DNA from 3 places in the Clostridium sp. genome. Region 3 is predicted to be linked to each of the others. Evidence: riboswitches for the same ligand, from Rfam matches in the RefSeq annotation. Region 3 holds a riboswitch; each other region holds the start of a gene.
What was found. A riboswitch is a leader RNA that binds a small molecule or an ion and turns the genes downstream of it on or off. The one in region 3 is predicted to bind S-adenosylmethionine.
Positions count from the first base shown of each region.

Region 1: linked by a shared signal. The riboswitch ahead of metF (methylenetetrahydrofolate reductase [NAD(P)H]) and the one ahead of thiS (sulfur carrier protein ThiS) in region 3 are both predicted to bind S-adenosylmethionine.
Region 2: linked by a shared signal. The riboswitch ahead of LKE46_RS05460 (nitrogenase component 1) and the one ahead of thiS (sulfur carrier protein ThiS) in region 3 are both predicted to bind S-adenosylmethionine.

Region 1 is NZ_JAKVOI010000001.1:2,445,099-2,456,366, forward strand. Features, by position in the region: gene LKE46_RS11980 (asparagine synthetase A) at 1-117, opposite strand, end outside; gene LKE46_RS11985 (Lrp/AsnC ligand binding domain-containing protein) at 501-1,013, shown strand; gene LKE46_RS11990 (DUF378 domain-containing protein) at 1,082-1,297, shown strand; gene argH (argininosuccinate lyase) at 1,361-2,677, opposite strand; gene LKE46_RS12000 (argininosuccinate synthase) at 2,692-3,897, opposite strand; gene LKE46_RS12005 (hydrolase) at 4,058-4,741, opposite strand; gene LKE46_RS12010 (homocysteine S-methyltransferase family protein) at 4,822-7,278, opposite strand; gene metF (methylenetetrahydrofolate reductase [NAD(P)H]) at 7,296-8,153, opposite strand; SAM riboswitch class I at 8,246-8,355, opposite strand; SAM riboswitch class I at 8,495-8,602, shown strand; gene metA (homoserine O-acetyltransferase MetA) at 8,688-9,602, shown strand; gene LKE46_RS12025 (isocitrate dehydrogenase (NAD(+))) at 9,665-10,672, opposite strand; gene LKE46_RS12030 (2-isopropylmalate synthase) at 10,701-11,268, opposite strand, start outside.
Region 2 is NZ_JAKVOI010000001.1:1,085,366-1,096,633, forward strand. Features, by position in the region: gene LKE46_RS05440 (cell wall-binding repeat-containing protein) at 177-1,628, shown strand; gene LKE46_RS05445 (sulfite exporter TauE/SafE family protein) at 1,699-2,886, shown strand; gene LKE46_RS05450 (hypothetical protein) at 2,955-3,698, shown strand; gene LKE46_RS05455 (response regulator transcription factor) at 3,725-4,441, shown strand; SAM riboswitch class I at 4,480-4,584, shown strand; gene LKE46_RS05460 (nitrogenase component 1) at 4,774-6,240, shown strand; gene LKE46_RS05465 (nitrogenase component 1) at 6,242-7,570, shown strand; gene LKE46_RS05470 (NifB/NifX family molybdenum-iron cluster-binding protein) at 7,686-8,042, shown strand; gene LKE46_RS05475 (O-acetylhomoserine aminocarboxypropyltransferase/cysteine synthase family protein) at 8,069-9,370, shown strand; gene LKE46_RS05480 (nitrogenase component 1) at 9,399-10,829, shown strand; gene LKE46_RS05485 (nitrogenase component 1) at 10,834-11,268, shown strand, end outside.
Region 3 is NZ_JAKVOI010000001.1:3,273,412-3,284,679, reverse strand. Features, by position in the region: gene LKE46_RS16360 (NAD(P)H-dependent oxidoreductase) at 1-588, opposite strand, end outside; gene LKE46_RS16355 (class II aldolase/adducin family protein) at 935-1,579, shown strand; gene LKE46_RS16350 (zinc-dependent alcohol dehydrogenase) at 1,612-2,661, shown strand; gene LKE46_RS16345 (zinc-dependent alcohol dehydrogenase) at 2,722-3,762, shown strand; gene LKE46_RS16340 (O-acetylhomoserine aminocarboxypropyltransferase/cysteine synthase family protein) at 3,815-5,044, opposite strand; gene LKE46_RS16335 (sulfurtransferase TusA family protein) at 5,057-7,369, opposite strand; gene LKE46_RS16330 (M67 family metallopeptidase) at 7,403-7,813, opposite strand; gene LKE46_RS16325 (HesA/MoeB/ThiF family protein) at 7,820-8,650, opposite strand; gene thiS (sulfur carrier protein ThiS) at 8,640-8,855, opposite strand; SAM riboswitch class I at 9,077-9,180, opposite strand; gene LKE46_RS16315 (histidine phosphatase family protein) at 9,329-9,943, shown strand; gene gabT (4-aminobutyrate--2-oxoglutarate transaminase) at 10,031-11,268, opposite strand, start outside.

The sequences.
Region 1 (11,268 bases), 830 kb from region 3:
TATTGCCTGTTGGACACGAAGTATGTGAGGCAGTTCCTTCCTTGAAATTTTCTCAACTACCCTGTCCAGAGTCTTCAATTCTTCTTCCCTTTTCTTATCCTTCAGTATAGTATCCATAAAACATTCCCCCTCATATCAAATACAAAGCATGCATAAGATTTCTAGATTTATAATTCATCAACAATACAATAATAATACTTTTTACAGTATTATTGCAACATTAATAATTCGTATTTAATACATTTATACCTTTATCAAATTTTTCAGTGCTAATTTGTTGATCTTCAAAATATTATCCTGAAATAACGTTTTCTAATATCAATTTGATAAAACTTTCTGTTATAATGGTTATAGTACTTTATGTATATTAAAAAATAAGTTAAAATATAAGTAACTTTACTGTAACTAAATGAATTTTATTTTACTCCTTTCCTGAGGAAATTATTATTAAAATTAGCACAAACAGTAATCGTATATTACGTATAAGGAGTGTTTAGATTATGAGTACAAATTTTAAAATCAAAGGACTTGATGATCTTGATATTCAGATTCTGGATATAATGATCAAGGATTCAAGAACCCCTTTTCTTGAAATAGCAAGACAATGCCATGTAAGCGGAGGAACTATACATGTCAGAATGAAAAAAATGGAAGACATGGATATAATAAAAGGTACGAAGCTTATAATAGACAATTCAAAAATAGGATATGACGTATGCTGCTTTATAGGAATTTACCTTGACAGGGCAAGAAATTTCAATGAGGTTCTCGATGAACTGAACGCTATAAATGAAATTGTTGAACTTCACTATACCACAGGAGAATATTCCATATTTGTAAAGGTAATATGCAGAAATATAGCTGATCTTCAGAACCTTCTTATGAATAAAATACAGGTTATAGATGGAATACAGCGGACAAATACATTTATATCACTTTACCAGCCAATAGACAGAAACATCCAGATAAGCCTGCAAAACAGCAGTAAACAAAATTCAAAAACCAAGTCATGATTTTGCTTATATTTTATGCCCCATTTGCACATAATACTTATGATAAATTTAAAAGGAGATGTGTTTTTATGAAGACACTTGATACAATAGCTCTCGTGTTAGTTGTCATAGGTGCTGTAAATTGGGGGTTGCTTGGATTTTTTCAGTATGATCTCATAGCTTCATGGTTTGGAACAATGTCTGCCCTTACAAGAACCATATACGCAATTGTAGGCATATGTGGTCTGTATTCCATATCCTTCTTCGGAAGAGACAGGACCGGCATAACCAATAGAGCCGAATAGTTACATATCCATAATTCATAGTATACTAAAATAGAGAAGGTTCCATCTGAACCTTCTCTATTTTTATCTAAGATTTTTCTTTATACCTCTTGTAATTGAATTCTCATAATCTATAAAATCATATACGTCATCTTTGAACAATGTGCTGAACCCTGCAAGTTCCTCCAGGGAAAGTTCCTCTATGGGTTTATTATTCTGCTCGCAGTAAAGGACTATTTCACCTATTACCTTGTGTGCATCCCTGAAAGCCATGCCTTTGTTTACAAGATAATCTGCGGCCTCGGTTGCATTTAAAAATCCAGTCTTTACTGCATTGAACATCTTATCACTATTTACTTTAAGAGTAGACAGCATCCCGTCCATTACCTTTGCACAGCTCAATACGGTTTTCACAGCATCAAAAAACTGCTCCTTGTCTTCCTGCATATCTTTGTTGTAGGCAAGCGGAATCCCTTTCATAACCGTCAGGAGGGACATGAGATCTCCATATACCCTTCCAGTCTTGCCCCTTATAAGTTCCGCTGCATCAGGATTCTTTTTCTGGGGCATTATACTGCTTCCCGTGGAAAACTCGTCATCTATGGTTACAAATCCAAATTCCCTGCTGCTCCACAATATAAGTTCTTCACTCAACCTGCTCAGGTGCATCATCATGATTGAAAAACATGAAAGGAGCTCCAGAGCGTAATCCCTGTCACTAACTCCGTCAAGGAAATTGCTTACAGGTTTCTTGAAACCGAGTTCTCCTGCAGTAAACTTCCTGTCTATATCATATGTAGTACCGGCCAGTGCGCAGCATCCAAGAGGGCTTTCATCCAGTAGGTCCACAGCATTTTCCACTCTCTTCCTATCTCTTCCAAGCATACTGTAATAAGCCATTATATGATGCTTGAAGGTAACTACCTGTGCCCTTTGAAGATGAGTATATCCTGGCATTATGAAATTATTTTTTTCCCCAAGTTCCTTCATGGTTTTCTGAAGGTTCACAATTGCATCAATGACTTCTCCAGCCTTGTTTTTTGCATATAACCTGAAGTCCAGAGCTACCTGATCATTTCTGCTTCTTGCAGTATGGAGCTTCTTGCCTACCTGCCCTACTCTGTCTATAAGATTGCTTTCCACAAAACTATGAATATCCTCATAGTCACCCTCTATTTTAAGTTTATCATCTTCAATATCTGAAAGTATGGATTTTAATCCCTTCAATATCAGGTCCCTGTCCTCTTCAGACAATATACCGCATCTGGCAAGCATCTTTACATGGGCCATGCTTCCGGTTATATCCTCTTTATAGAGTGTCCTGTCAAAACTTAGAGAACTATTGAAATCCTCCATGAGCTTGCTTTCAGATTTTTTGAATCTTCCTCCCCATAACTTCATAAAAATTTCCTTTCCTATTTCTGATTATTCTGATCCGATATGGCCTTTATCTTGCTTGGAAGGCTGAATATCTTGATGAATCCTTCTGCATCCTTGTGACTGTACAGCTCACTTGCACCAAATGAGGATATGTCTTCATCATAGAGTGCATTTTCAGCATCTATTCCGGCATTTATTATATTGCCCTTGTATATCCTGAGCTTAACCGTACCTGTAACATTTTTCTGGGTAACTTCCACAAAAGCATCAAGTGCTTCCCTGAGCGGTGTAAACCAGAGTCCGTCATATACCAGTTCGCCATATTTCTGTGATACAAGCTGTTTGTAATGATAGGTACTCTTGTCTACTGTAAGTCTTTCAAGGCATCTATGTGCTGCATAAAGTACAGTCCCACCAGGAGTTTCATAGACTCCCCTTGACTTCATCCCAACCAGTCTGTTTTCAACTATATCAATTACTCCTACTCCATTTCTGCCGCCTATTTTATTCAATTCGGTCAGAAGTTCCACAGGTGAGAGTTCCTTGCCATTTACTTTTTTAGGCACACCCTGCTGAAAATATATTTCTACATATTCAGGATTGTCCTCTGCCTGTTCCACAGGAGTCGTCATGGAATACATATCCCTTTTGTGTTCATTTATCGGATTTTCAAGATCTCCGCCTTCATGGCTTATATGCCATAGGTTTTTATCCTCCGAATATATTTTTTTCTTGGTTGCAGCAACTTCCACACCTTTTGAATGGGCATAATCTATGGCATCCTCCCTTGATTTTATATTCCAGATTCTCCATGGTGCAATTATCTTTATGGAAGGATCAAAAGAAGCTATTCCAACTTCAAAGCGCACCTGGTCATTTCCTTTTCCCGTACATCCATGTGCTATATACTTTGCTCCTTCCTTATGGGCAATCTCCACCAATTTTTTGGACATCAGCGGTCTTGCAAGAGAAGTTCCAAGCATATACTCATCTTCATACAGCAAATGTGCCTTAACAGCCTTGAAAAGATAGTCTTGTACAAACTCCTCTGTAAGATTTTCCACATATATCTTTGAAGCTCCAGTTTTCAACGCTTTTTTCTTTACTTTGTCGTAGTCATCTCCCTGACCTACATCTATGCAAACTGCTATTACATCCAGATCATAATTCTCCTTGAGCCATGGAATTATAATCGAGGTATCCAATCCGCCCGAATATGCTAATACTACTTTGTCTTTCATAAAATGACCCCCATCACATTTAAGTATTATCTTAATATTATATTATAATTATACATATAATATTATAAATATGCAACATTTTTATTTTATTCAACTATATATTCACTCATTTTTATGCATAATTATAAACCGATGGATAATTTACCCACCGATTTATAATCTACATTTTTCTATATCTTTCCATGCTCTCCTTAAACAGTTCAGATGTGGACGGCGGAGTATAGACAATAGCATTTGCACCCGCCATTATAGTTTTCTCTATTGATTTTTCATCCTTGCCGCCTGTAGCCATTATAGGGAACTCAGGAAATTGTCTCCTTATACTCCCAACAAGTTCAGGTGTACTGCTACCTGCAGATACATTTAAAATTGAAACACCCGCATCTATTCTCTTCTGTATGTCGTCCCTTTCGGAAACTACTGTTACAACAATTGGTATATCAATGGAATCGCTCATGGCTTTTATTATTTCATCTGACGTAGGACTATTTACAACAACTCCCATTGCTCCCGTGAATTCTGCATTCAATGCCAGATTTATAACTCTTTTCCCCGTAGTAAGTCCGCCTCCTACGCCGCAAAAAACAGGTACATCTGAAGCTGCTACAAGGGCTTCAGATATGACGGACTGAGGCGTGAATGGATATACAGCGAAAACTGCATCTGCATTTATATTTTTTATAACTGCCACATCTGTCGTAAAGGCAAAAGATTTCAATCTCTTGCCAAATACCTTTATTCCTGATGTCTGCCTTATTACATCAGGTAGATTTATCATATGACCTCTGAGTGTCCCATTTATATGTGGAACATATTTGCCTGTTTTCTTATTAATTTTTTCCATGATATTTTCTCCTAAAATGAATTAGAGTATTTATAAACATATTTTATATCATTTTTCTCAGATATTCCATATAAATTTTTTTATTTAACAAATTCCAGTTCATTTTGTGAAAAGATCTTTTCAGCTATTTTAACCGTGTCTCTGGCGTCCCGCGCATAAAAGTCAGCTCCTATCATATCTGCATATTCCTGATTCAATACTGCTCCACCAACTATGACCTTGCAGCACAGATTACTTTTTCTAAGAGCTTCTATCGTCTTTTTCATGTTTATAACCGTGGTAGTCATAAGTGCACTCAATCCAACAACCCTTATATTGTTTTGCTTTACACAATCAACTACTCTCTCAATGTCCACATCTTTCCCAAGATCTATTACGTTGAACCCATAGTTCTCCAGAAGCACCTTCACTATGTTTTTACCTATGTCGTGTATATCTCCCTTGACTGTTGCCAGGACTATTCTCCCCTTATCCACATTGCTCTGTCCGCTTTCAACCATACTCTTCTTTATGACTTCGAAAGACTTCTTTACAGTCTCTGCAGACTGCATGAGCTGCGGCAGAAAAATTTCCTTTGCTTCATACTTTGCCCCCACTTCATCCAGTGCCGGAATAACATATAAGTTTACTATATCCAGAGGCTTTTTCAACTTTAAAAGCTGACTTGTAGCCAGAATCGCTTCGTCCTCCATGCCGTCTATAATTATCTGCTTTAGAGTCTTTTTGTCTATTTTATCTTTCTGGTGTTTTCCATCCTTGCTTTTATCTACAACGTTGTTTTTTTTATTTTGATTTGACTCCTTCGGCATATCCTTGTACTTTTCTATAAAATTCTTACTGTCCACATCCCTGTATGAAAGTACTTCAAATGCAGCTATAGTATCCTTCATTCCTTCATCTCCGGGATTCATTATCGGCAGATCCAAACCGGCTTCCAGTGCCATAAGCAAAAATGTCCTGTTTAAAAGTTTTCTATTTGGAAGTCCATAAGATACATTGCTTACCCCGAGTGTTGTCTTTACACCAAGTTTTTCCTTCACCATTCTTATCGCCCTTACCGTCTCCATGACTTCCTTCTGCTGGGCAGAGGCAGTAAGGGAGAGGCAGTCAACTATTATATCCTTACGTGAAATTCCAAACTCTTCAGCTCTCTTTACTATCTTTTCCGCAATTGCAAACCTTTCTTCCGCCGTATTTGCTATTCCTGCCTCGTCGATAGTGAGAGCTATAATACAGCCTCCATATTTTTTTACTATGGGGAAAACCTCTTCCATGGTTTTTTCCTTGCCATTTACAGAATTTATGAGAGGTTTGCCCCTGTATAATCTCACTCCGGCCTCAAGGGCGTCGGGATTTGGACTGTCTATGCTTACCGGGAGGTATGAAACCTGCTGTATTGCCTTTACAGCCTTTTTCATCATTTCAACTTCATCTATTTCAGGAAGTCCTACATTCAGTTCAAGTATGTCTGCGCCTTCTTCTTTCTGATACAGGGCCTCTCTCTGGATATATCCTATCTTCTTCTCCCTAAGTTCCTGTTTATATGCGGCTTTTCCAGTAGGATTTATTCTTTCACCTATTATTCTTGTTCTACCACCTATTATTACAGTTTGATTGCCTGAAGTCACTGCAGTAAATTCTTTTTTCTCCGGACATAAAGGCTTGAGTCCGCTTACCAGTTCTATAGTGGCCTTGATGAATTCAGGGTCCGTGCCGCAGCATCCTCCTAGTATTCTTACTCCTTTTTCTGCCATGATCTTCATTTGTTCTGAAAACTCAGCTGCTTTTACATCATAATAGGTTTCTTTCCCATCATATTTTGGCAGACCGGCATTTGGCTGAACCATGACAGGAGTAGACGAGTACCTTAAAATTTCATCCACTATGGGCTGAAGATCCTTTGGTCCAAGCGAACAATTGACTCCAAGTGCATCAACCCCAAGACCTTCCAGAACAAAAACCATGGTTCTGGGATCTGTCCCCATCAGAGTTCTGGCGTTTTCCTGAAAAGTCATAGTGCAAAAAACCGGAAGGGAACTGTTTTCCTTTGCTGCAAGTATGGCAGCCTTGGTCTCATATATATCCATCATTGTCTCAATCAGTATTATATCGGCTCCTTCCCTTTCACCTATGACTACCTGTTTTTTAAAAAGTTTATAGGCAGTTTCAAAAGTGAGGTTCCCAGTAGGCTCCATGACCTGGCCTATAGGGCCCATGTCAAGTGCCACGAATTTATCCTTTCTTCCCCTGACAGCAGCTTTTGCAACTCTAACCCCGGCCTCTATCACTTCATCTGAAGAATATTCAGAATCACTGTATTTCAATTCATTTGCCCCAAAAGTATTTGTTATTATAATATCTGCACCAGAATCAAGGTAGACTTCATGTATTTTCTTGATTGTATTTCCATTTGTTATGTTCAATATTTCAGGAAGATCGCCGGCTTTAAGTCCACTTTTCTGAAGCATTGTCCCCATAGCACCGTCAAAAAATATAAATTTATCCTCGAATCTTTTAAACAAATCGTTAAAATCCATATAGCCACCCCTTTTTATCAATTATACAAATTATCTACTATGTAGTTCACAGCAGTCAAGTCATTCATGGTATACAAGTGAATACCCTTTATTCCATTTTTCACCAAATCGCGTGTTTGATTCAAGCTGTATTCTACTCCCGCTTTAAAGAAGTCTTCTTCATTTTCCCCATATTTATCTATTATGGCCAAAAGTTCTTTAGGCAAACTTGCGCCGCCAAGCAGACTCATGCTCTTAACCTGTCTTGCCTTAACAACCGGCATTATACCTGCCAGCAGAGGTATATCCAGCCCAATCTTGCCCAGTTTTTCCCTGAACGTGTAGAAATAGTCATTGCTGAAGAAAAACTGGGTGATAAGAAAATCCGCCCCGCAGTCCACCTTCTCCTTCAGATGAAAAATATCTTCATCCAGATTACTTGATTCCGCATGTCCTTCGGGATATGCTGCAACTGCAATACACATATCTCTCTTTCTTGAAATATATTTTACAAGTTCCTTTGCATATCTGTATTTATTATTTATTTGTGAATTGGAATTCCTGACAATATCTCCTCTGAGTGCAAGTATATTATTTATTCCGCCATCAGCAAGCTCCGATATGTATTTCTCTATTTCTTCCTCTGTAGAATTTATGCAGGTGAGATGTGACAGCACCTCTATATTGTATTTGTTCTTTATATAAAGTGCAGTCTCCATGGATCCATTTTTACTTCTTCCTGCAGCTCCATAAGTTACACTTATAAAATCCGGATTCATTTTGCTCAAATTATTGATCCTGTTTTCAAAGCTCGGGAAATTACTTTTATTCTTAAATGGTATAACTTCAAAGGAAAGTATAAATTCCTTGTCATTGAATATATCTATTATGCTCATAAATTCTCTCCTCATAAAAATTTAGTTCAAAAAAGGCCGCTTTTTATTAAGAAAAGCAGCCTAAGTTTGTATCGATACATTACAGCATTCTTTTCTTATCTTCCAGAATTTTCATGATTCTGTAGGAATTAACACCTTGCATGACGCACATGCTGGTTGTCGGGTTTCTCAGGGCCAGTCCCTCCACCACTCTTGATAAGAACCTCAGTATATTATTGTTAAAGTACATTTTATTTAATGCTAATACTTTTCAGCATGCTTGTCAATACAAAAATTCTAATTTTTGATCTTCTTGACAGAATTAAGTTTTTAGTATATCATATTCATTAAACCAATTAAAAATCTTATCGAGAGTGGCTAAGGGATAGGCCCAATGATGCCCGACAACCAGCATTTTTCATTTGAATGCATGGTGTTAATTCCTACAGATTTTTTCTGAAAGATAAGAAAAATAGTTCGATATTACAGGCCATTTTTCTTAGTAGAAAAATGGCCTTTTTAGTCCATAATCAATATTTGTAAAGGATGAGTTCTATGCCAATAAATATACCTAATGGTCTTCCAGCTTGCAAGATATTGAAAGCTGAAAATATATTTGTAATGAACGAAAAACGTGCAGTCAAGCAGGATATACGTCCTCTCAATATAGTAATATTGAATCTGATGCCCGTCAAGACTGTCACTGAAACACAACTGCTCAGACTTCTTGGCAATTCCCCGCTTCAAGTGGACATAACCCTTGTATACCCAAAATCCCATAAGTCAAAAAATACTTCCGAAGAATATCTTTTCAAGTATTACGAGACATTTGACGAAATACGTCACAGAAAATTTGACGGGATGATAATAACGGGAGCACCTGTAGAAAAGTTGGAATTTGAAGATGTAGATTACTGGGATGAACTCACTGAAATAATGGACTGGTCCCTGAAAAACGTCTATTCAACCTTCCACATATGCTGGGGGGCTCAGGCCGGTCTTTACTATCATTTTGGTATTCCAAAATATCCATTGGACAAAAAGTTGTTTGGAGTGTTTCCACATACCATCACCAGGAAGAATGTAAAACTATTAAGGGGTTTTGATGATCTGTTTTATGCCCCTCATTCGAGGCATACAACTATAAAAAGAGAGGATATTCAAAGTGTTCCTGAACTTGAAATACTCTCAGAATCAGAAGAAGCAGGAATCTATATAGCAGCTACAAAGGGCGGCCGCGATATCTTTGTCATGGGACATTCCGAATATGATACCCTGACATTGAAGCAGGAATATGAAAGGGACAAGGCAAGCAACCTTCCTATAGAAATTCCAAAAAATTATTTTCCTGATGATGATACAAAAAAAGCTCCACTGTCCATGTGGAAAGGACATGCCAATTTACTATTTTTAAATTGGCTCAACTATTACGTATATCAGGAAACACCATATGACTTGAACAAGCTCTAATTCTGGTGTAAAAAACTGCAGAACTACCTGCTGTATGGTAGTTCTGCATTCGTCACCTTTATTTAATTGAAATCCAATTTTGAAATTATTGCATCTGTAAATTCATCGGTAGTAGAATTTCCGCCAAGATCACAGGTCAGGTACTTTCCATCTTTAAGCACGGCCTCAACTGCATTCTCTATCCTATCCGCCGGGATGTTTTCTCCAAGATATCTAAGCATCATGATTGATGAAAGTATTATAGCCGTAGGATTGGCTTTATTTTTACCTGCAATATCAGGTGCAGATCCATGTGCAGCTTCAAATACTGCTGTATCCTCACCTACATTTGCTCCAGGAACCAGTCCTAGTCCGCCTATGAGTCCCGATGCCATATCGGATAAGATATCACCATATAAATTCGGCATTACAAGAACATCATAATTTTCAGGATTAAGTACAAGTTTCATGCTCATTGCATCTACTATCACACTTTCAAATTCAATGCCTTCATACTCTTTGGCCACTTCCTGTGCAGTTTTAAGAAACAGGCCATCCGAAAGTTTCATTATATTTGCCTTATGAACAGCAGTAACCTTTTTCCTTCCATTTTTAACTGCATAATCAAATGCGGCTTTTACTATCTTTCTACTTGCATTTTTTGATATTATCTTTATACTCTCGGCTATCTCATCACTTACCATATGCTCGATGCCGGCATATAAATCCTCTGTATTCTCTCTAAAAATAACAAGATCTACATTTTCATATCTGGATTTTACACCAGCATAGGTTTTTATAGGTCTTATATTTGCATACAGGTTTAACTGCTTCCTGAGGGTTACATTTACACTTCTGAAGCCTTTCCCAACAGGTGTGGTAACCGGCCCCTTAAGGGCTACTCCGTTTTTTCTTATGCTATTTATTATATGATCCGGTATTGGCGTACCGTACTTTTCAATTACGGCAGCTCCAGCTTCAAAGATCTCCCAGTCAATATCAGCTCCGCTCTTATCTATGACCCTTTTGGCTGCCATACAAACTTCAGGCCCTATTCCATCCCCCTTAATAAGGGTAACTTTTTGTCTCATTCCAATGCCTCCAAACAATTCATTTTAGTCAACATGCTCTCTCTTCCCTTTTTTCAAGTACCTCAGGCATCAACTTTTTCACAAGAAGCTCCATTTCACTGTTTCTTATTATATTGGTTCTTCCCATTTTATACTGATCATCTACCCACCTCTTTATTTCTACAACTCTAGGGTCTTTTTTTTCTACCTTGTCTTCATCCTTCAATTTATAGTAGGTATTAATCCATGCTGCTATACCGGCAAGTCCTGAATACTGATTTATTTCAATTACAACCGGCCTTGCGAGTATCTTGTCTGTGTCAAATGCATTGTAAATCTCCTTGTCCTTGAGCATCCCGTCTGCATGTATACCGGCTTTTGTAACATTGAACTGGCTTCCTACAAAAGGTGTCTTTGGTGGAATATCATATCCAAGTTGATTTTTAAAATAATTTGCTATTTCCGTTATAACTTCAAGCTTCATGCTCCTTGTATTCCCTTTGATTTGCGCATATTGGAATATCATGGCTTCGAGAGGACAGTTTCCAGTTCTTTCACCAATTCCAAACAGAGTGCTGTTTATGGATGCCACTCCATAAAGCCATGCAGTAGTTGAA
Region 2 (11,268 bases), 2.2 Mb from region 3:
TATCCACAATAATATATTTTTTTAATTGACAATAAGTAAAAATTATATTATTATATAGTTCATAAAAATATATAACTTTATAGCTAACTAGAAAACTAGAGGCTGAAATTTTCTTTGATTTTGAATTAGGGAAAATTTCAGCTTTTTTTATTAAAAATTAAGGGGGAACGGAAGTTATGAAAAGTAAAAAGTTATTGCCGTTTGTTTTGTCTGCAAGTGTTATAGCAGCAGCTTTAGGAAGTGTTTCATATCCATGGGAAGTAAAAGCAGCGGAAGGTTCCGTAACAAGAGCAGGTGGGATCAACAGGTATGAAACGGCAGCAAATGCTGCAAAGTCAAACTGGCCGAATGGAAGTGATTATGCCGTTATTGTAAATGGTACTAAATATGCGGATGCAGTAAGTGCTTCCACACTGGCAAAGAAACTTGATGCACCAATATTGCTTACAGAAGGTGATGAACTGGATTCAAATACCAAGGATGCCTTGAAGACATTAAAAACAAAGAGTGTATATATTGTCGGCGGGGAGGGCGTGGTTTCAAAATCAGTTGAAAATTCACTTTCAGGTTATAAAGTCAAGAGACTTCAGGGAAAGGACAGATATGGCACTAATCTTGCTGTGGCAAAGGAACTGGTTGAAGAGGGAGTAAACAAAGACAATATACTTGTAGTTGCCGGAGGCAGTTTTTCAGATGCACTGTCGGCAGCACCGGTTGCAGCAGCAAAGGATGAAATATTATTGCTGTCAAGCAATTACAAGGCTTCAATAAAAGACTCCATTGATTTTGCAAAAGGCTCTAATGTCACGGTAATAGGAACTACATACAGCATAAGTGATGATGTGAAAAACGCCTTTTCACCTGCTGCCAAAAGAATAGATGGTGGCGAGGACAGATTTTCAACTAATTTGAAGGTGCTGAATGCCTTCAAAGATGACTTGAATGGCGGCAGACTTTATATATCCTCAGCTTCAAGGAATGCTGCGGACAACCAGTTTGCAGATGCACTTGTTGCATCGGTACTTGCAGGGAAGTACAATTCTCCTCTGTTGTTGGTTGACAGGGAGGGATTAAAAAGTACAAACAATGCTGTTGAGTATATAAAGAACAATGCGGATAAAACTACAGATTTGCAAATAGTAGGAGGTACGGGAGCAGTTCCGAAATCGATTGAGAATACAATAAATAACGAAGTGTCAGGAGAAAATCAGACACCGCAGACACAGACTTTTACAGGATATATAACCACGGAAGATGATTTTGCAGCGGAGCTTGGAGAGGATACGGCGGACATGGTATACATGAAAATGATGGCGCTGTCCGGATTGGGAATAACTTATCAAGACAAGGACGGTAAATGGGTATTCTATTACCTGGATGGAGATATTTCTACAGACAATACTGATGGAGCTGACGGCAAGTGGAAATTTAATGGTACGGGCTCTCAGCTGAGTGCATGGAATATAGTTGAAAACCAGATTAAGAGCAATAATGGAGCAGACAAGATGAAACCAGTACCTGTCAAGATAACGGGAATATTAGATGGAAGCACACAGACTAATCCCGGACCTGATGCCGATGGTATAGACTATCCAGTAATAAAAGTACAATCAATAACTGATAACTAAAGAATAATGTAATTAAATACCACCAGGCCCGGCCTGGTGGTTGTGAATTATTTAAAAATAGGAGGGGAGTTTGAATTTGCAGGAATATAAGATCAAAAATATGAATCATAAAATAGGTAATAAACTGGCAATATTAATTGTAATATTAATTTTAATCCTAATCATTTTTTTAGTAACTATATTCAAAATAAATATAGTTGAATTTCTAAAAAATCTGTTCATGCTGAAATATCTGCCAAAGTTGGGGAACAACACAAGCTATATACTGTTGTTTACATTTGGAATATTGACATCTTTTCATTGTATAGGTATGTGTGGTGGAATAAATATGTCACAGACCATCAGCAAGAATGGTACTGCAACTCCAAATTCAGCATTCAGGCCTGCCCTGTTCTATAATATCGGAAGAATAATATCCTACACTATTGTGGGTGGAATTGTTGGAGGACTCGGAGGAATAATTGGATTTTCTGGTATGCTGAGGGGAATCGTTCCTATTGTAGGCGGCATATTCATGGTTATAATGGCAATAAATCTGCTTGGAATCTTTAAAGTTCTGAGAAGAGTAAATATCACAGTGCCATCCTTTTTTGCTAAAAAAATTCGTAGAAATAACAATTACAGTCCTATAATTGTTGGATTGTTAACGGGCTTAATGCCATGTGGACCAATTCAAATAGTCGAATTATATGCTCTTGGAACAAGAAGTGTGATACTTGGTGCCGCTTCCATGTTCTTTTTTTCAATCGGTACAGTGCCCTTGATGTTTATGTTCGGAATTTTAAATACTATTTTAACTAAAAATTTTTCAAAAATAATCTTGAAAGCCAGTGCTGTACTTGTACTATGTCTTGGAATAGCCATGATAGGCAGAGGATTTTCACTGTATGGTGTCTCTGTAGGAATGAAGAACATGCCTTATGGAAATGGGAAGGGATTTTCGGCTATTGAAGGCGGAACCCAAAATGTAAGGACGGAACTTGAAAGTGACAGCTTTACTCCTATTGAAGTGATAAAAGGAATACCTGTGAAATGGAATCTGCATGTTGACGAAAAAAATTTGAACGAATGCAACAAGGCAATTCAGATTCCAGAATACAATGTAAAAAAGAATTTGAAGGTAGGAGACAACATAATCGAATTTACTCCTGATAGAGGTGGAGAATTCGTGTATACCTGCTGGATGGGCATGATAAAGAGCAAAATTACAGTTGTAGACAGCATTGACAAGTTGAATCAGGACAAGACTAAAAATTAAATTTAAATTAAGAAGGAAGGTGAAAACTGTTATAATATTGTGCTATAATATTGTAACAGCAGATATTTATGAAGAGGAAAAATCAAATTGTAGTTGGAATAATTGCAGCAATATGCTTAATTATAGCTGGAAGTGTATGGATTATAGAGGCAAATTCGTCTAAAACTGAAGCTGGAAATAAGGATAAAAGTTCTATGAACAGCAAACAAATGCTGCAGTCACAACATTCAAATCATAATGCAGAGAAAACTCAGGAAAAAACTGTAGCCGTGGATAGAACAAAATCTTCAGCAAAATCAGAACTGGATAAAGAAGGCAAAGTTGAACTTAATAAAAAATCTCAATCCAATACTGTAAATTCACAGCCGGAGGAAAAAACTTCTGATATTTCAGATAACAATAGTAGTAAATCTACAGCCAGGTCTGTTAGTATTACCGGATATATTACTTCAGAAGATGATTTTGCAGCTGGACTTAAAGAAGATACTGCAAATATGGTATATATGAGATTGATGGCTCTGTCCGGACTGGGAATAACCTTTCAGCAAAATGGCAGCTGGGTATTTTACTATTTTGACGGTAATATTGCTTCAGACAATAAAAGTGGTAAAGACGGAAAATGGACTTTTAATGGTAGTGGATCGCAGTTGACTGCATGGAATATTGTCCAGAAACATGTAAAGGAAGGTAAGGGCAAATATCCGGTTCAAGTTACGGTAAAGGGAGTATTAAAAGGAAACACCGGTACTAATCCGGGGCCGGATGCTGATGGCAAAAAGTTCCCTGTAATAACTGTTGAATCCATAAATTAAAATAGGATTTGAATGGAGTCTTGGTTATGAAAGAACAGAAAAGAAGAATACTTGTAGTAGATGACGAGATAAAAATTGTGGAAGTTGTAAAATCATATCTTCAGAGAGATGGATATTCTGTATATTCTGCATACGATGGAAATACCGTTATGGATATGTTTGACAAAGTAAATCCTGATCTCATGATTCTGGATCTTATGCTTCCGGATATTTGTGGAGAAAAACTATGCAGTATTTTAAGAAAGAAGTCCAAGGTGCCTATCATAATGCTTACAGCCAAAACTTCAGAATCTGATATACTCAATGGATTTGACATAGGAGCAGATGACTATGTAATAAAACCTTTCAGTCCAAAACAGCTTGTGGCAAGAGTGAAATCACTTCTAAGAAGAACAGTGGATGATAAAGATATTATGGATTACATAATTTCCATAGATAACGGCAGGTTGACAATAAACAACTCAAGCTATGAAGTTAAAAAATCAGGCAGTATAGTCAATCTTACCCCTGTTGAGTACAATATACTTACAGTTATGGCAGGACATCCTGAAAAAATTTTTACAAGAGAAGAATTGATATCCATTGTACTGGGAAAAAATTTTGACGGATATAACAGGGCTATTGATTCACATATAAAGAACTTGAGACAAAAAATTGAAGATAATTCCAGAAACCCTGTATACATTTTGACTGTAAGAGGAATAGGTTATAAATTTGGTGGAATTGTAGAAAAAAGATATTGACATATTCAATAATATTGAATATACTAATAGAAGTATATAGCTTATCAAGAGAGGCGGAGGGACAGGCCCTTTGATGCCCGGCAACCTGGATTTTATTCAAGGTGCCAATTCCTGCAGGATGAAATATACCTGGAAGATAAGATAATGGAAGAAATAACCTTCCCGTATCTTTTGCAGGGGAAGGTTTTGTTTTTTATTTACAGTTAATTGGTTGACCAGATATACTGGAGACTAAGTAAAGCCGGCGATGTATATTCGTAGTGTTTTACCTAGTCTTTTTTGTCAATTGGATTTTAGTAATTATTGATAAATATAAAAGGGAGGATACAATTTTGAGCATAAATATAAAATCACCGGAAATTAAAATAAGAGAAACAAGACTTGGATCAATTACGGGCTTTTTTGGAAATGCATCCCAACTATGCGAAATGTCAAAGGGGAAAAGGCTTTGTGACAGAAAACATTCTTTCAGTCAATGCCTCGGATGCAGCTCGGGAAACGCACTTTGCCAGCTTGTAATGATACAGGATGCAGTTGTTATAAACCATGCTCCGCTTGGATGCTCGGCAGACTTTTCGGATTTTAATTTTACAAACAGAGTAGGCCAGAGAAAAAGAAATTTCAAACTTAGAAATGCCAGACTGCTGAGTACAAATCTTGAAGAAAAGGACACTATTTATGGAGGGGGAGAAAAATTAAAGACTACAATAGAAGAAGCTTTTAACAGATTCAATCCCAAGGCAATTTTTATAACTGCGTCCTGTGCATCTGGTATTATAGGAGATGATATAGAAACAATAGCTGAAGATGCAGAAAAAAAATTCAAAATACCTGTAGTGTATATTCCCTGCGAAGGGTTCAAGTCAAAGATGTGGACAACAGGCTTTGATGCTGCATATCATGGAATAATAAGAAAAATAGTCAAACCTCCTGTTAAAAAGCAAAAAGATCTAATAAATGTAATTAACTTCTGGGGAAGTGATATTTTTACAGATTTGTTTGGAAAAATAGGATTGAGGCCAAATTATATAGTTCCTTTCTCAACTATAGAGCAGCTTCAAAAAATGTCAGAGGCTGCAGCTACAGTTCAAATATGTCCTACACTTGGAACGTATCTTGCAGCAGCACTTGAGCAGGAATATGGAGTACAGGAGGTAAAGGCACCTCCTGCTTACGGAATAAAGGGAACGGATGAATGGTTTAGAGAACTTGGGAGAATTACAGGAAAAGAAGCCGAGGTAGAGGAATTGATAAAATCTGAAAAGGAAAAAATATATCCTGAACTTGAAAAGCTGAGGAGCAGGTTAAAGGGTAAAAGGGCTTACATTACAGCTGGTGCGGCACATGGTCACAGTTTGATGGCTCTTCTTGAAGACCTTGGAATGAAAATTGTGGGAGCATCCATATTTCACCATGATCCATGCTATGATAACGGGGCGGAAGCAGCTAAGAGCCTTGATCATGCAATAAATACCTACGGTGATATAGAGAATTTCAGTGTATGTGACAAGCAGGCATATGAACTGGTTAATTCGCTTAATAGATTGAAGCCTGATATATTTGTTGCACGACATGGCGGAATGTCAATTTGGGGAGCCAAGCTTGGAATACCAACCTTTTTAATGGGGGATGAGCAGTTTGGACTTGGATATCAGGGATTGATAAATTACGGTAAGAAGGTTCTGGATGTACTTGAAACTCCTGAATTTGTAAAAAATATTGCAGCCCATGCAAAATTTCCGTATACTGACTGGTGGTTCAAACAGAGGCCGGATACTTTTCTGAAGGAGGGAAAATAGCATGCCTAAAATAGTTCAGGAACCAAGACATTATTGTACCCTCGGAGCCCAGCAGTCTGTAATTGCAATAAAAGGGGCAATGCCCATACTTCATTCAGGACCTGGATGTGGTGTGAAGTTATTTAGGGGACTCAGTACGGATTCCGGATATCAGGGTACAGGATATTCAGGCGGCGGAGTAATTCCATGTACAAACGCAACGGAGAGAGAAGTTGTATTTGGTGGAATAAAGAGGCTGCGTGAAGTCATTGACGGAACATTAAAAGTATTAAAAGGAGATCTGTTTGTAGTACTGACAGGCTGCACATCCGATATAGTCGGAGATGATGTAGGCTCGTTGGTGGATGAATATAAAAAAAAGGGCATACCGATAGTTTTTGCTGAAACAGGCGGCTTCAAGGGAAGTAATTTTAAGGGACATGAAGTAGTATTGAAGGCAATAATAGATCAATTTGTCGGGGATAAAAAGCCTGAAGTTAGAAAGGGACTTGTAAATGTGTTTTCATCAATACCTTTTCAGGATACTTTTTGGGGGGGAAACCTTGGCAGCATAAAACATCTGCTTGAAAAAATAGGGCTGGAAGTAAATATACTTTTCGGACCTGAATCAGGTGGAGTGGATGAATGGAAAACAATACCGGATGCAGAATTCAATATAGTGCTTTCTCCCTGGGTCGGAGTTGAAACTGCGGAGCTTTTGAAGGCAAAATATGGGACACCGTATCTGCACTATGCCATCCCTCCTATAGGGGCAAGGGAAACAAGCAGTTTTCTAAGGTCGGTTGCTGATTTTGCAGGACTTGACAAAGAAAGTGTAGAAAAGGTAATAAAAACCGAGGAAGATATTTTTTATTATTACCTGGAAAGATCCGCCGACTTTTTTCTGGAATTCAGATACAGCATACCGGATAGATTCTTTAATATAACGGATTCATTCTATGCTTTGGGAATAAGCCAGTTTCTGTTGAATGAACTTGGCATTGTTCCCGGAGAGCAGTATATTACAGATGATACTCCAATTAAATATCAGGATTATATAAGGGATGAATTTAAAAAAATTTCAGATACAAGGGATTTTAAAATATTCTTTGAAATGGATGGAGAAAAAATAAATGAAAGACTCAGAAGATATGATTTGGGAACACACATTCCATTAATACTTGGAAGCTCCTGGGACAGGGATATAGCTGAAGAATTGAAGGCATTCAGAATAAATATATCAATACCTGTCATGCACAGGCTTGTATTGAATGGCGGTTATCTTGGATACAGCGGTGGACTGAGATTGATTGAGGATATATATGGCAATATTTTGGAGACTTATAAATAATAATTGATTGACTAGAAAACTAGAGGTCAAATTTCTTGTTGTGAGAACACAGTTCTCTTACAGGCAAATTTGATCTTTTTATTATGGAATTATTTAAAAGGAAGGATTTGATATCATGTATAAAATTGCAGTTGCGAGTAGTAATGGAGAAATAATAGACCAGCATTTTGGACAGGCCAATCAGTTCTATATATATGAAGTGAACGATGCTGACTACAAATTTGTGGAGCTTCGCAAATTGGAAAATGTGCCGGAAAATTTCAACTCTGATCATGATAAATTTTTATATATTATAAAAGCACTTTCAGGATGCAGAATTGTCGTCGTCAGCCAGATAGGTCAGGGGGCAATCAAGTTTTTAGGGAAAAACGGTATACATGCTTTTGACGTAGAGGGACCTATAGATTATGCCCTGAAAAAACTTGTGGAATACTATTATAAAGTAGACAAGATAGATAGATATTGCAATTAAAAATATAAAATCAAGGAGAGTTTGATATGTCTGAAGAAAAAGATTATGAATTTGAAACACTTCAGCTTAGAGCTGGATACAAACCTGAAGAACATAATTATGCATGTACAGTTCCAATCTATCAAACCGCATCTTTTAATATTGGTGATACGGATAGGCTCCAGAGATTGAAATCACGAGAGGAGAATGGATTTTTTTATACAAGGAGCGGAAATCCTACTCTTAATATACTTGAAAAGAGAATAACAGCACTTGAGGGAGGAACGGCTGCTATTGCTGTTTCGTCGGGAATGGCTGCAGTAGCTTATTCTCTATTGAATGCAGCAGAAGGCGGGGGAGAAATAATTGCAGTGTATTCAATATATGCAGGTTCATATAATTTACTGGAGCATACACTGCCAAAATTTGGTGTTAAAGTAAAATGGATAGAGAATCCCTATGATACGGAATCTTTTAAAAATGCAATAACAGAGAATACCAAATGCATATTCATAGAATCAATAGGCAATCCATTGATAAATGTCATAGATATAGAAACTATAGCAAATATAGCTCATGAAGAAAATATTCCACTTATTGTCGACAATACTTTTGCAACATCTTATCTTTTAAAACCATTTGAGTTTGGAGCTGATATAGTTGTTTATTCATCTACCAAATCCCTGGCAGGACATGGATCTACACTTGGAGGTTTGATTGTGGAAAATAATAAATTCGATTGGAGCAGTGGAAAATTTCCGCATTTTACAGAACCTGATTATAAAGTGGAAAATAAAAATTTGCTTGAAGTTTTTCCTGATGCACCTTTTACAGCAAGGGTAAGGCTGCACTATTTATCTGAACTTGGAGCAGTTCTAAGTCCATTCAATGCTTTTTTAATACTGCAGGGAATAGAAACATTATCTGTAAGAATTGAGAGAGAAGTTGAGAACACAGAAAAAATTATAGACCATCTATTAAATCACCCACAGGTTTCATGGGTAAGTTATCCTAATATAAAGGATGAAAGAAATTACAGAAACAGGGAGCTTTCAGAAAAGTATTTACCTAAGGGAGCAGGAAGTATATTTTCTTTTGGGTTTAAAGGAAGTCAGGAAGATATAAATAAATTTTTAAATAGTTTAAAGGTATTTAGTTTTCTTGTAAATGTTGGAGATTCAAAATCACTTGTTATACAGCCTTCCCGAACTACACATTCTTCTTTGAGTGAAGAACGGAGGGAAAAGGCAGGAGCTTTTGAAAATGCATTGAGGGTGTCTGTTGGACTGGAAAATGTTAATGATTTGATTTCAGATCTCGACCAGGCGTTTGAAAAATCACTGCAGTAAAATGATTATTTGATTTGGAGGAGATAGTATGAGTGTAGATATAGAAAAGGCTTCAGTTGAAGTGAGAGAAAGAAGGCTCGGTTCTATAACAGGATATTATGGTACTGCATCCAATCTGCGTGAAAGTTACAGCAATAAAACTCTTAAAAACTATGAGAGGAAGTTTACACAGTGTATATCCTGCAGTGCAAATCAGGTTATGAACCAGCTTTGCTGTATTCAGGATGCAGCAATTGTAGAGCATGGTCCTGCAGGCTGCAGCGGCGATATCCCGGGTCGTAATCTTGCTTATAGAACTGGAAGCAGAAACAGAAATCTAAAAGTGTCAAACTTGAAATATATAAATACAAACTTAACTGAAAAAGATATGGTTTATGGAGGTATCCCAAAGCTTGAAAGAGCAGTCAGGGAAGCAAAGAGAAGATTTGATCCAAAAGCAATATTTGTGACGACAACATGTGCTTCTGCCATAATAGGGGATGATATTGAAAGCATAGTTGATAAACTTGAAAAAGAATTGAATGTACCGGTAGTGACGATATATTGCGAGGGATTTCGATCTTCGATCTGGGCTACAGGATTTGATGCCGCATATCATGGGATTTTGAGAAAGATCGTAAAACCTGCAATAAAGAAAAAAAGTGATGAAGTGAATATAATTAATTTTCAAGGCAAGGACATATTTACTCCTCTTCTTGGAAAACTCGGGCTTAAAGTGAACTATATTGTACCATTTACGACCATAGAAAGTTTGAGCCGCATATCGGAAGCAGCAGCTACCCTGCAGATATGTTCAACCCTGGGAACATATCTTGCGTCAGGACTTGAAAAATATTTTGGAGTTCCGGAAGTAAAGGCACCGGCACCATATGGAATATCAGGTTTTAACGCATGGCTCAGGGAGCTTGGAAAGGTAGTTCACAAGGAGAAACAAGTGGAGGATTTGATAGAAGAGGAAAGGGGGAGGACAAAAGATAGAATAGCTGAACTCAGAGAAAAGCTGAATGGTAAAAAGGTGCTTATAGGTGCAGGTGCAGCCCATGGACATGGACTTGTAGCCATAATTAAAGATCTTGGAATGGAGCTTTCAGAAAATTGTACATGGCATCATGATCCTGTATTTGACAATAATGATGAAAGATCGGATACCCTTAAAAGTGATATAAACAATTATGGCGATTTTAAAATATCCGTGTGCAATAAACAATCTTTTGAAATAGTAAGAAGATTATATAAATATAGGCCTGATATTTATATAGCCAGGCATACAGGTACAATATGGGCTACAAAGCTTGGAATACCATCATTTCTTATGGGAGATGAGCACTTTGGAATCGGATATGATGGATTGATAAATTATGGAGAATTGATTCTGGATACTATAAGCAATCCGTCTTTTGTAAAGGGAATATCGGCACATAACGAACTTCCATATACAGATGATTTTTTAAGGGGGTAGAAAAATGGATGAACTACTTGAGGAACCAAGGCATTTTTGTGCACTTGGAGCACAGCAGACGGTTTCAGCCATAGAAGGAGCCATTCCAATACTGCATGCCGGACCTGGCTGCAGTGCAAAGCTGTTTGCCGGAATGGCAGGCTGCGGTGGATATCAGGGAACTGGATACGCAGGAGGAGATGCCATTCCCTGCAGCAATATGGTTGAAAGAGATGTGGTTTTTGGTGGAAAAAAGAAATTGAAAGAACTTATAGAGGGAACTCTTGGAATAATGAAGGGAGACTTCTTTGTAGTTCTTACAGGATGTACCTCGGATATAATAGGTGAGGATGTGGGAAGTATAGTAGGAGAATTTCAGAGAAAGGGAGTTCCAATAGTGTATGCAGAGACCGGTGGATTTAAGGGTGATTCGTATGCAGGCCATGAATTGGTCATGGAA
Region 3 (11,268 bases):
ATTGCAGTCAAGATCAACCTTGTTATTTTTGCCTTTTCCTACAACTCTGACTTCAAATCCAGCAGCTATGGCAAAATCATAGAGCTCCTTGACTGCTCCCGGCTCATCTCCTGCTGCTCCCGTAAATACTACTCCTGCATTATCTGCAAATTTTTTCAGTATAGGCCCCACTACTGCATCCGTTTCGGCATTGAGCATCACAATATGTTTCTTATTCAATATGGTATCCAGTGCTATTTCAGCACCAACTTCAGTTATACCTGTTGCTTCTATGACAGCTTGAATAACCTTGGATTGTGTTGCAAAATGACTATCTGATGCAGCAACATATTTCTTTTTTTTCATCCATTCATCTGCCTCTTCTTGATTTGTCGCAATCAAAATATCCTTTTCAGGTATCCCTGCATTCAGGAACGCTTTTTTTGCATTATCAAGATTTATGTCAACTACAATTGAAGGAGTCATTCCTTTCATGAGTATCATCTGGCTTGTCATACCTCTTCCCATCTGTCCTGCTCCTATAATGGCAGTATATATAGCTTGTCCTCTTTTTTCTAAGTCTTCCAGCTTATAATTTAATCCCAGCATATTTTCAACCTCCATAATTTAAAATTAAGTCAAAAAAGTACGCGTAAATATTTAATGCGGCGCCAAATAAAAATTTACTTTTACTACTTTTACATGTGTTCTATATGTTTATTTATGTTCAAAACGATTATATGCATTTTTATTTTATAAGTCAATAGTCTATAGAGTACTATTTTTTAGCTGCTGCCAAAGACAAAATTTATTTATTGACAAACTATCATCTCAATGATACTATAATGTCAAAATTAATTTTACATAAATCATTGTAATGAACATATGTAAAAGTAATATTAAATACCTTAACTTTTACATGTTACAACAAAATAAAATTTGAGGAGAGATTTCAATGTTACTAGACATTCAAAGAAAAAAGGTCATAGAAATTGCATTAGAAGTCCAAAGGCAAAAACTTGTAGCATTAACTTTCGGTAATTTTAGCCTTAGGGATAATAAAACCGGTTATATTTGTGTCACCCCCAGCGGAATGAAATATGAAGAATTACTCCCAGAAGACATTGTTGTAGTAGATGAAAATTGCAACATCATAGATGGGAAAAGGAAACCTTCTATTGAAGCTGGAATGCACTGTGCAGTTTACAGAAGAAGATCTGATGTCAGCGGAGTCGTACACACACATTCTCCATGGGCTACAGCCTGGGCCTGCTGCAATCAGGAAATTCCATGTCTGCTTGCAGAATTAGCTGGATTAGTAGGGGGACCTGTAAGATGTGCTCCTTACAGACCTATGGGCAGCAAAGAACTTGCTGAAGTTACAGCTGAATCATTAAAAAATGATGATGCCATACTCATGGAAAAACACGGAGCCTTATCAGTAGGAACAAATATAGATATAGCACTAAATAATGCGATAGTTATTGAGGAGGCTGCTAAAATAGCCATTGGTGCAAAAATAATAGGCACTCTTTCTCCTCTGCCCGAACAAGTCTGCAAAGAAGCAAGACAGTCTATTATCGAAAAGTATGGACAATAAAATAAGTTTATATAAAACTAGGAGGAATAAGCATGAAAGGAAAAATGAAAGCACAGATGTTCTATGCACCAGGAGATGTAAGATTTGAAGAGGTGGACATACCTACACCCGGCGACAGCGAGATACTTGTAAAAGTCAAAGCTGCCCTGACCTGTGGTACCGATCTCAAGACCTATAGAAGAGGACATCCCACTATAGTTACAAAAACACCTTCAACCTTTGGACATGAATTCGCAGGTGATGTTGTCGAGGCCGGTAAAAACGTTACCGGATTCAAGCTTGGCGACAGAGTTGTAGGCGCCAATACAGCTCCCTGCTACCATTGTTATTTCTGCAAAAGAGGAATGTTCAGCCTATGTGAAGACCTTCAGTATTTAAATGGAGCTTTTTCAGAATACGTTGTGGTTCCCGAGAGAATACTCAATTACAACTACTACAAGATTCCCGAGGGGCTTGATTATAGGGAGGCCGCCCTTGTAGAACCGCTCGGATGTGCCGTCCATGGTATAGACAGAACCCCGATAAAAGTTGGTGAAACCGTGGCAGTAATAGGTGCCGGTCCAATAGGCCTCATGTTTGTAAAGCTTGCCACTTTGAAAGGTGCAAGGGTAATTTCCGTGGATCTGTCAGATTACAGGCTTGAACAGGCGAAGAAATTTGGGGCTGTATACACGGTAAATGCATCCTCACCGGAACATATAGAAAAAGTAAGAAAACTCTCACAGGAAGGAAAAGGTGTGGACGTTGCAATTGAGGCTACAGGTTTCCCACAAGCATGGGAAAATGCAATAAACATGATAAGACCCCGGGGACTTGTACTGGCCTTCGGCGGAACTAAAAAGGGATCACAGATAACAATTGACTGCCAGAAATTCCACTACGAGGAAATACAGATAAAGGCAGTATATCACCATACACCATATCATATACAGCAGGCCCTGCACCTTCTTGCAACCAAGGAGATTGACGGCAGCATGTTTATAACGGGAGAATATCCTCTTTCAAAAACCATAGATGCACTTGAGAGCATTGGAAGGCAGGAAGGCATTAAATATGCCATATTGCCTGAACTCGACAGGTAGTTCTGTAACTTTATATCTTCATACCAGCCAAACTTCAATATAGAAAGAAGATGATTTCCATTGAAGGCTCTAGTTAAAACATCTCCAGAAGCGCAAAATACCGAATTGAGGGAATTGCCAATACCAAAAGCAGGATATAAACAAGTAGTAATAAAGGTCATGGCTGCAGGAATATGTGGTACGGATATAAGATTCTATAAAACCGATGAAGGAAAAACAAAACTCAAGACACCTGTAGTGATAGGGCATGAAGGAAGTGGGATCATATCAGAAATTGGTGAAGGTGTATCAGATCTAAAAGTAGGTGATCATGTTGTAACTGAGACCACATTTACACATTGCGGGAAATGTGAATATTGTATAGAAGGCTATTACAATTTATGCATAAATAGAACAAGTCTCGGATCAAAGGTGAATGGTTTTTTTGCAGAATATGTAGTATGTGACTCAAATAGAATACACAAGCTTCCTGACAATGTTTCTTTTGAAGAAGGTGCAATGGTGGAACCAATAAGTTGTTGTGTGCATGGTGTATTTGAAAGATCAAGCATAAAGCCTGGTGATACCTGTGTTGTTTCAGGTCCTGGACCTATTGGAATTATAACTGCACAGCTTGTCAAAATTGCAGGTGCAAGAGTCATTTTAATAGGAACAGCACACAGCAAAAAAAGGCTCGAACTTGCTAAGAAGATGGGAATAAAAGATATACTTATAGTCGGACAGGATAACATCGGGAAGCACATATATAATCTAACTGATGGACTTGGTGCCGATATAGTTTTTGAATGTTCAGGGTCCAACTCAGCATTAGATACCGCTTTTGATATAGTAAAAAAGCTAGGACAAATAGTCCTTGTATCTGCCCCTTCCAAAGCTACTATAAATTTATGGGATGAGCTGCTTCTTAAAGAACTTGATTTAATAAGCTTTATCTCATCCAAGCCCACATCCTGGAATACAGCTATAAAATTACTCCAACAAAAAAAATTGAATGTAGAAGATCTTATATCCCATAAGTTTCCTTTAAACAGATGGGAAGAAGCTTTTAAGTTAAGTATGTCCAAGGAAGCCAACAAAATAATACTTTATCCAAATAAGTAATCAACTAAAAATAGAGTGCAAGTTAACTTGTACTCTATTTTTATAAATTAAATTATAGGATATCAAGTGCCTGCTCAATATCTTCTATTATGTCATCAACATCTTCTATTCCCACAGATAATCTAAGCAAATCATCATATACTCCCATTTGTATTTTTTCTTTCTCGGTATTATTTGAACATATTGTGGAAGATGGATGAATTATTATGGACTTTGTATCTCCTATATTCGTAAGATTCAATACAAGTTTTAAGCTGTTTAAGAAATTAAATGCTTTTTCCTTGCTTCCCAATCTGAACGTCAAAATTCCTCCAGCTTCATTTTTATAATACTTTTTAACTAAGTTATTGTATTTTGAAGTTTCAAGTCCTGGATAGTTTACTTCAACTATTTTTTTATTGTCGGCTAGATATCGGGCAATAGTCAAAGCATTCCTGCAGTGCTCTCTCATTCTTAGAGACAAAGTCTCCAATCCCGTGAGATTTAAAAATGAACTCATTGGCGATAAAGCTGCCCCTATATCTCTACCTATTGTATCCTTAAGCTTGGCCGTAAATGCCATCTTGCCGTATTTTTTTACATATGACTTGAAATTGTCATATTTGGGATTAGAATACTTGCTGCTCCCTCCATCTATTATAATTCCTCCTATGGAATTTGATGTACCATTTATATATTTGGATGTAGAATGTATGACTATATCAACTCCATATTTCAGAGGTTTTATAAGGTATGGTGTAGTCATTGTAGAATCTGCAATCAAAATAATATCGTTGTCCCTGCAAATTTTTGAAACAGATTCTATATCAAGGACATCAAGTTTTGGATTGCCTATGGTTTCCGTAAACACCAGCTTTGTATTTTCAGTTATTGCATTATTTAAAGAAATTTCATCCATATTATCAAGAAACTTTACCTTTATTCCAAAAGATTTGAGATTTCTTATCAAGGTATACGTTCCGCCATAAAGACCGGTTGAAGCAATTATTTCATCTCCCGGCTGCAATACATTCATTATGGCAAGATAGATAGCACTCATGCCAGATGCTGCCGAGGTAGCAACGACACCTTCTTCTACACTGGCCATTCTTCTTTCAAAAGAAGTAGTAGTAGGATTTGATATTCTGGTATAAGCATACCCCATATTTCTGCCACTAAATATATTTTCAAGCTCTTCCGCACTACTGTGGGCATAGGCATTTGAAAGATATACAGGAACGTTGGTGGCTCCCGTTCCATCTATATTTAAATTTCCATGTATGAGTTTGGTATTAAACTTCATAATTACCCCCTACTACTTCTTTTCTACAACGAGTAAATTGTATCCATCATAATTTGTATCTATCGAAATTATCTTATGTCCTTCTTTCTTTACACTTTGAGGAACATTGCTTATCGGTTCCCCGTCATCAAGGTAAAATCCTCTTGTTTCTCCTGACTTGATTTTGGAAAGTTCAATTTTTACCTTTACAAAATTTATAGGACATTTTACTCCCCTGAAATCAATTATCTTATAACCTTTTTCACCATCATTTTTGTTTTCATCCTTCAGCTGAACACTCTCTTCTTTGGGAAGAGTTATATCCAATTTGCCATTTAAGGACTCATACATTGCCTTGACTTTATTATACAGATATTCCACCTCCGGCAGTTTATCGTGTAAATTGTCCAGGTCACCCATCTTGTAATCTATAAGACTCTGGAACAATTCCTTTATGGAAGCTTTCAAGTATCCTTCATCTACAAAATTCTTTATGAACTGCTCAAATATTTCTCTGTCCTTGTTAGTATCTACACCTCTTAAAACCAGAAGAGTTCGTGCTGAAGATACCGCTGAAGAGTACAAATCCAAGTTCTTGTTCGTTTTTCTGTATTTTTCAAGATAATCTCCTGCATTGGAAAGATCAAGTCTTATAACATCCATGACACCGCTGCTGCATTCTCCCGGACCACGTCCTTTTAAGGAAAATCTCTCACAAGAACCAAAGTCAAAATAGATGTCAATTTCGTTGATAAACTCATCTATATTAGTATATTTGCCTATAAGTTCCTTTATATCTGATGCTTTGCCGTTTAAAAACTTATAAAAATCCTCATATCCAGAGTTCACCTTTAAACCTGCAAGTTCATAGAGGAAATCCGGAATTTTTTTGGCCGGAATATCTCCATAGTCTTCACCCATTCTGGCTGAATTTGATCCAACCTTTCCTCCAAGTGATACTGAATACATTGGTATAAGTCCTTCTTTTGTTCTCTTGGCTCTTCCATGAAGTCCTATTGCCCCTTTTTCATGCTGTGCACATGAATTTGGACATCCTGATATGTACATCCTTGGAAGCGCAGCTTTTATATCTGATGGTGCTTCTTTAAATCTTTCCTTGATTCCCTTCAATAAATTCTGGGAAAGACAAAGTCCAAGCTGACAGGTAGATGCACCAACACAGGTCAGTGAATTATCCATGTTATATCTTGAAGTAAATTTATCTATCACAGGAATAAGTTTTTGTGCATCCTGTTCTTTTAAATCTCTTATAAAAAATCCCTGCGTGTTTGTTACCCTGATTGATATTTCATAGTCCAGGTTTTTGACAAAATCCAGAACCTCATCCAAATTGCCGGCATTCAGGTTCCCGCTCTGTGGATGTACATAAACCGAGTAATATCCAGCCTGTTTCTGAGGAAACAGTATATTGCCAAGTTCTCCAGATATTTTGACATCCTCCACAACCTGTGATGTATGATTCAATATGAATTCATCTTCATCTACATGAACATCCAGGCCACCTGTCGATTTCAATTTGTCTACTTCTTCATCGAATCTTTCTATAAATTTCTTCTCACCAAGTCTCATTACTATGAATCTTATTCTAGCCTTATTCTTGTTGGTTCGGTCCCCTTCTGCCTCAAATAAATTCTTCATTGCCTGAATATAGTAGAGAATATCTTCTGCATTCACAAAATCTCTAAGCTTGAGTGATACCCTCGGGCTTCCGCCGAATCCGCCGCCTCCATACAACTCAAATCCTCTTTTTCCGTCTACAATCCTGGCAATAAATCCAAGATCCGATATTGTTGCATTGCCTGTATCAGCCGGACTATTGGAAAAGGCTATCTTGTACTTTCTCGGCATATTCATGGTAGTAGGATCCTTTATCAGATAGTTGGTAGCAGCCTTCATATATGGCGTTACATCAAACACATCATCAAGTGAAACTCCCGACAACGGTGAACACTCGATATTTCTTACAGTATTTCCTCCTGTACCTTTTGTTATTATACCTGCATCTATGAGAGATTTCATTATCGGATATGCATCTTTCAGGTCAACACTATGGAACTGAATATCCTGCCTCGATGTAAATTTCAACTTTCCTCCTGCATATTTTTTGGCAAGTTCACTTAGACATTGAAATTGCTTTAGGCTTATAACCCCACCTGGTATTCTAGTTCTTACCATGTAAGTTTCCTTTTTTCTCTGTTCATATACTCCCATCGACACTCTGAATGCCTTGAACCTGACTGGATCTATATCTTTTCTTTCATATTGCTCAGACTTGTCTTTTATACTTTCTATTGCCTTATAATTATCCTGACTTATATCTATCATATAAAATACACCTCCCAAAATTTATATTAATAATTAACTGACCTTGTACGCAAGTTTTTCAACAATTTTATCTTTACTTATCTTAAATAAGTTAAATACAGGCTCCTGCTTTTGCAGTGATAAAATCCCATAGAGTATATTAGGGTCAAATGCAAGCCTTTTATCCTCTTCAGAAGGCCTGGATGGAGATTCAGGATGGGAATGGTAGTTTCCTATCACCTCCAATCCTTTTTTTCTAATGGACTTTATAACATTGAACTGTTCTTTTGGATCCATTGAAAAGTGTTCATTACTGTGGTCTATATTGGTCAGAGCATATACCTCTTTTATAAATATATCTGCTCCGGACTTATTTCCAGCAAGATAACCACAGCATTCATCCGGTAATTCTCTTCTTGCCTGCTCTATAATTTTTTCATACTCCAATCTATCTATATAAATCATAATTTATCACCCTTTTAAACTTCCGGTTTTTAGATCACAAGCAGCCTGCTCATAGTCTATAAGATTTTTTATAGTAGGATGCTCGCCACATATTCCACATTTTTTATTTTTACCGACTTTTATTTTTCTGAACTGCATTGTCAGTGCATTGTACGTTAGAAGATATCCAGCAAGATTACCTCCAAGTCCAAGGATATATTTAAGAGCTTCGGTTGCCTGAAGCGATCCTATCACTCCACCCATAACACCAAGTACTCCTGCCTCCCTGCATGTAGGTACTACACCAGCTGGAGGTGGTGATTGAAAAATACATCTGTAGCAAGGAGTCCCATTGTCAGGTATGTAGGTAGTTAGTTGTCCCTGAAATCTTATTATGCCGCCATGCGAAAATGGCTTCTTGGAAAGTACGCAGGCATCATTTATCAAAAATTTGGCTGGAAAATTATCTGTACCGTCTATTATAAAATCATAGTTCTGATCCTCTATTATATCCAAAATATTGTGTGAATCTACAAGTTCATCATAGGTTATTACATTTACATCATGATTTAACTCGTTTATGGTTTCCTTCCCGGATTGCACTTTAGGTTTCCCTACATCTTTCGTCTGATGTATTATCTGTCTTTGAAGATTGGACAAATCAACTACATCTCCATCTACAAGTCCAATAGTTCCTATACCTGCAGCAGCAAGATACATTGCCGCAGGTGCTCCAAGTCCGCCTGTACCTATGATGAGTACTTTTGAATTGAGGAGCTTTTCCTGTCCTTCTACTCCAACTTCAGACAATATTATATGTCTTGAATATCTTTCGATTTGCTCTTCATTAAAATCCAAGAGCTCCACCTCCCATGAAATACAAGAAATCTATCTTATCATTTTCTTTTAATACAGTATCGGAAAATTTATCTCTATCTACAAATTCATCATTCAATTGTACTGAAACCATATCAGGCATTTCAACATTTTCAATTTTCAAAATTTCAGTTACTGTTACTCCATCCTTTATATTCTTGTCTTCTCCATTTACCTTTATATTCATAACGTCCTCCTAAAATATAATTATCTAAATATTTTTCTGCAGGATGATTTTTAATTCCAATCTTTTATAATCTTTTAACTTTTATGGTGAAAAGTCAATTAAGCTAAATTTAATAATATACTACAACTTACAAATTATCATTTCACACCTAAAAAGAACTAATCTGATTATAAAATAAAAAACCTCCTGCTTAAAATTACAAGAAAGTTTTTTTATACACTTTCTCATCTTTCAGGTATGTACCTGCTGGAATTGGCACCGTTGAAAACCATGTTCAGGTTGCCGGGCATCATAGGGCCAGTCCCTCTGCCTCTCTTGATAAGAATCAAATATTCAATTAATTTAAATATTAACATATTAAAATTGATTTTGTCAACAAAATGATCAAGCATTCGAATTATATGTTTATTTTTATTGACTTGCAGTATAAAATATTCTAGTATTTAATCATAAAATACGTGGGAGATGTAGCAATGCAAACTGAATTATTATTGATAAGACACGGTCAAACAGAATGGAATACACTTGGTAAATTTCAGGGATGCTCAGATATAGAGCTTGCACCGGATGGAATAACTCAAGCTGAATATCTTGCCAGGCATCTAAATGGAAATTTTGATTATATTTATTCAAGTCCATTAAAACGTGCCAGAAAAACTGCTGAAATAATTTCAGAAAATACTGGTAAACAGCCTATGATAGCAAATAACTTACGCGAAATCAATTATGGCAAATGGGAAGGACTAACTTCCAGAGAAATTCTTACTAATTACGAAAAAGAATACATAAGGTGGAAAACCGATACCGAAGAAGCACCATTATGCGGTGGAGACTTAAGTCTGAAAAATGCCTGCAAAAGAGCCAGAGGTGTTTTAATGGATATTGTGAACAAAAATAGCCATAAAAAGATCGCAGTAGTAGCCCACGGCGGAATAATAAAAGCCGGATTAGTGGCATTATTTGACTGGGAACTTTCAATGTACCATAAAATTGTACTTTTAAATACCTCTGTGTCCAAAATAATTTTTGATGATAATTTAAGTCCAATGATATATACCATAAATGATACTTCTCATTTGCCAAAATAAGCCTTGATTATTTATAGTATAAAAAGAAGTACACCTATTAGATTAAATGTACTTCTTTTTTATCTAAAATTTTACAAGGCAAAACTACTAAACAATACTTTTATATTTTACTTGTTCTTGTATACTGAATTTGCCAATTGCATCTTCAAGCACCTTGAGTCCATATTCAAGTTGATCATGTGTTATCACAAGCGGTGGAAGAAATCTGATTACATTGCCGAACAATCCGGCATTTAAAAATATAACTCCATGTTTAAAGCAATAATCTACGATATTCTTTACAATTTCTCCATAAGGTTCCTTTGTGCTCCTATCCTTTACAAATTCCAGACCAATCATGGCTCCAAGACCTCTTACGTCTCCTATTACACCATACTCTTTTTTCATTTCATTAAGTTTATCTAATATATATTTACCAACTTCATTGGCCCTGTCACAAAGGCTATCTTTTTTTATTTTTTCTATAACTTTGAGTGCCGCAACACATCCCAGCGGACTGCCTCCGTATGTTCCTCCAATTCCTCCAACACATGCAGCATCCATAATTTCAGCTTTTCCTACAACTGCGCTCAGCGGAATTCCATTTGCTATGGATTTGGACATAGTTATTATATCAGCCTCAACATCAAAATGCTCATGTGCAAACAATTTACCCGTTCTTGCAAACCCAGCCTGTACCTCATCAATTATAAACACTATATCATTTTCATTGCATATCTCTTGAAGCTTCTGGAAATATTCTTTCGGCGGTACTAAAAAACCCCCTTCTCCTTGTACGGGTTCTGCTATAAGACAAGCTATCATATCTTTTGATACAACAGTTTTTAACATGGTCCTCAATTTTTCTGCACAAGCTATACCACATTCAGGATATTTACATCCAAGTGGACATCTATAGCAGTACGCAGCTTCAGTCTTATAAGTTTCTGTTGAAAAAGGCCCGAACCCATTTTTATATGGCTTATATTTACTTGTTATGGACATTGTGAGATTAGTCCTGCCATGAAAAGATCCGTTAAGTGAAATAATACCGGTTTTTTTTGTGTATGCCCTTGCTATTTTAATAGCATTTTCTACGGCCTCGGCACCACTATTTGAAAGCATTGCCTTTTTCGGATAATTGCCTGGAGTAATTTCTACAAGCTTTTCTGAAAGTGCAATATATGGCTCGTACATATTTGAATGAAAACATGGGTGAATATATTTGTCAAGCTGTGCTTTTACAGCTTCAACTACTCCATCGTCCCTATGTCCAATATTCTGCACTCCTATAGCTCCTGCAAAATCAACAAACACATTTCCGTCTATATCTTTTATAAGCGCTC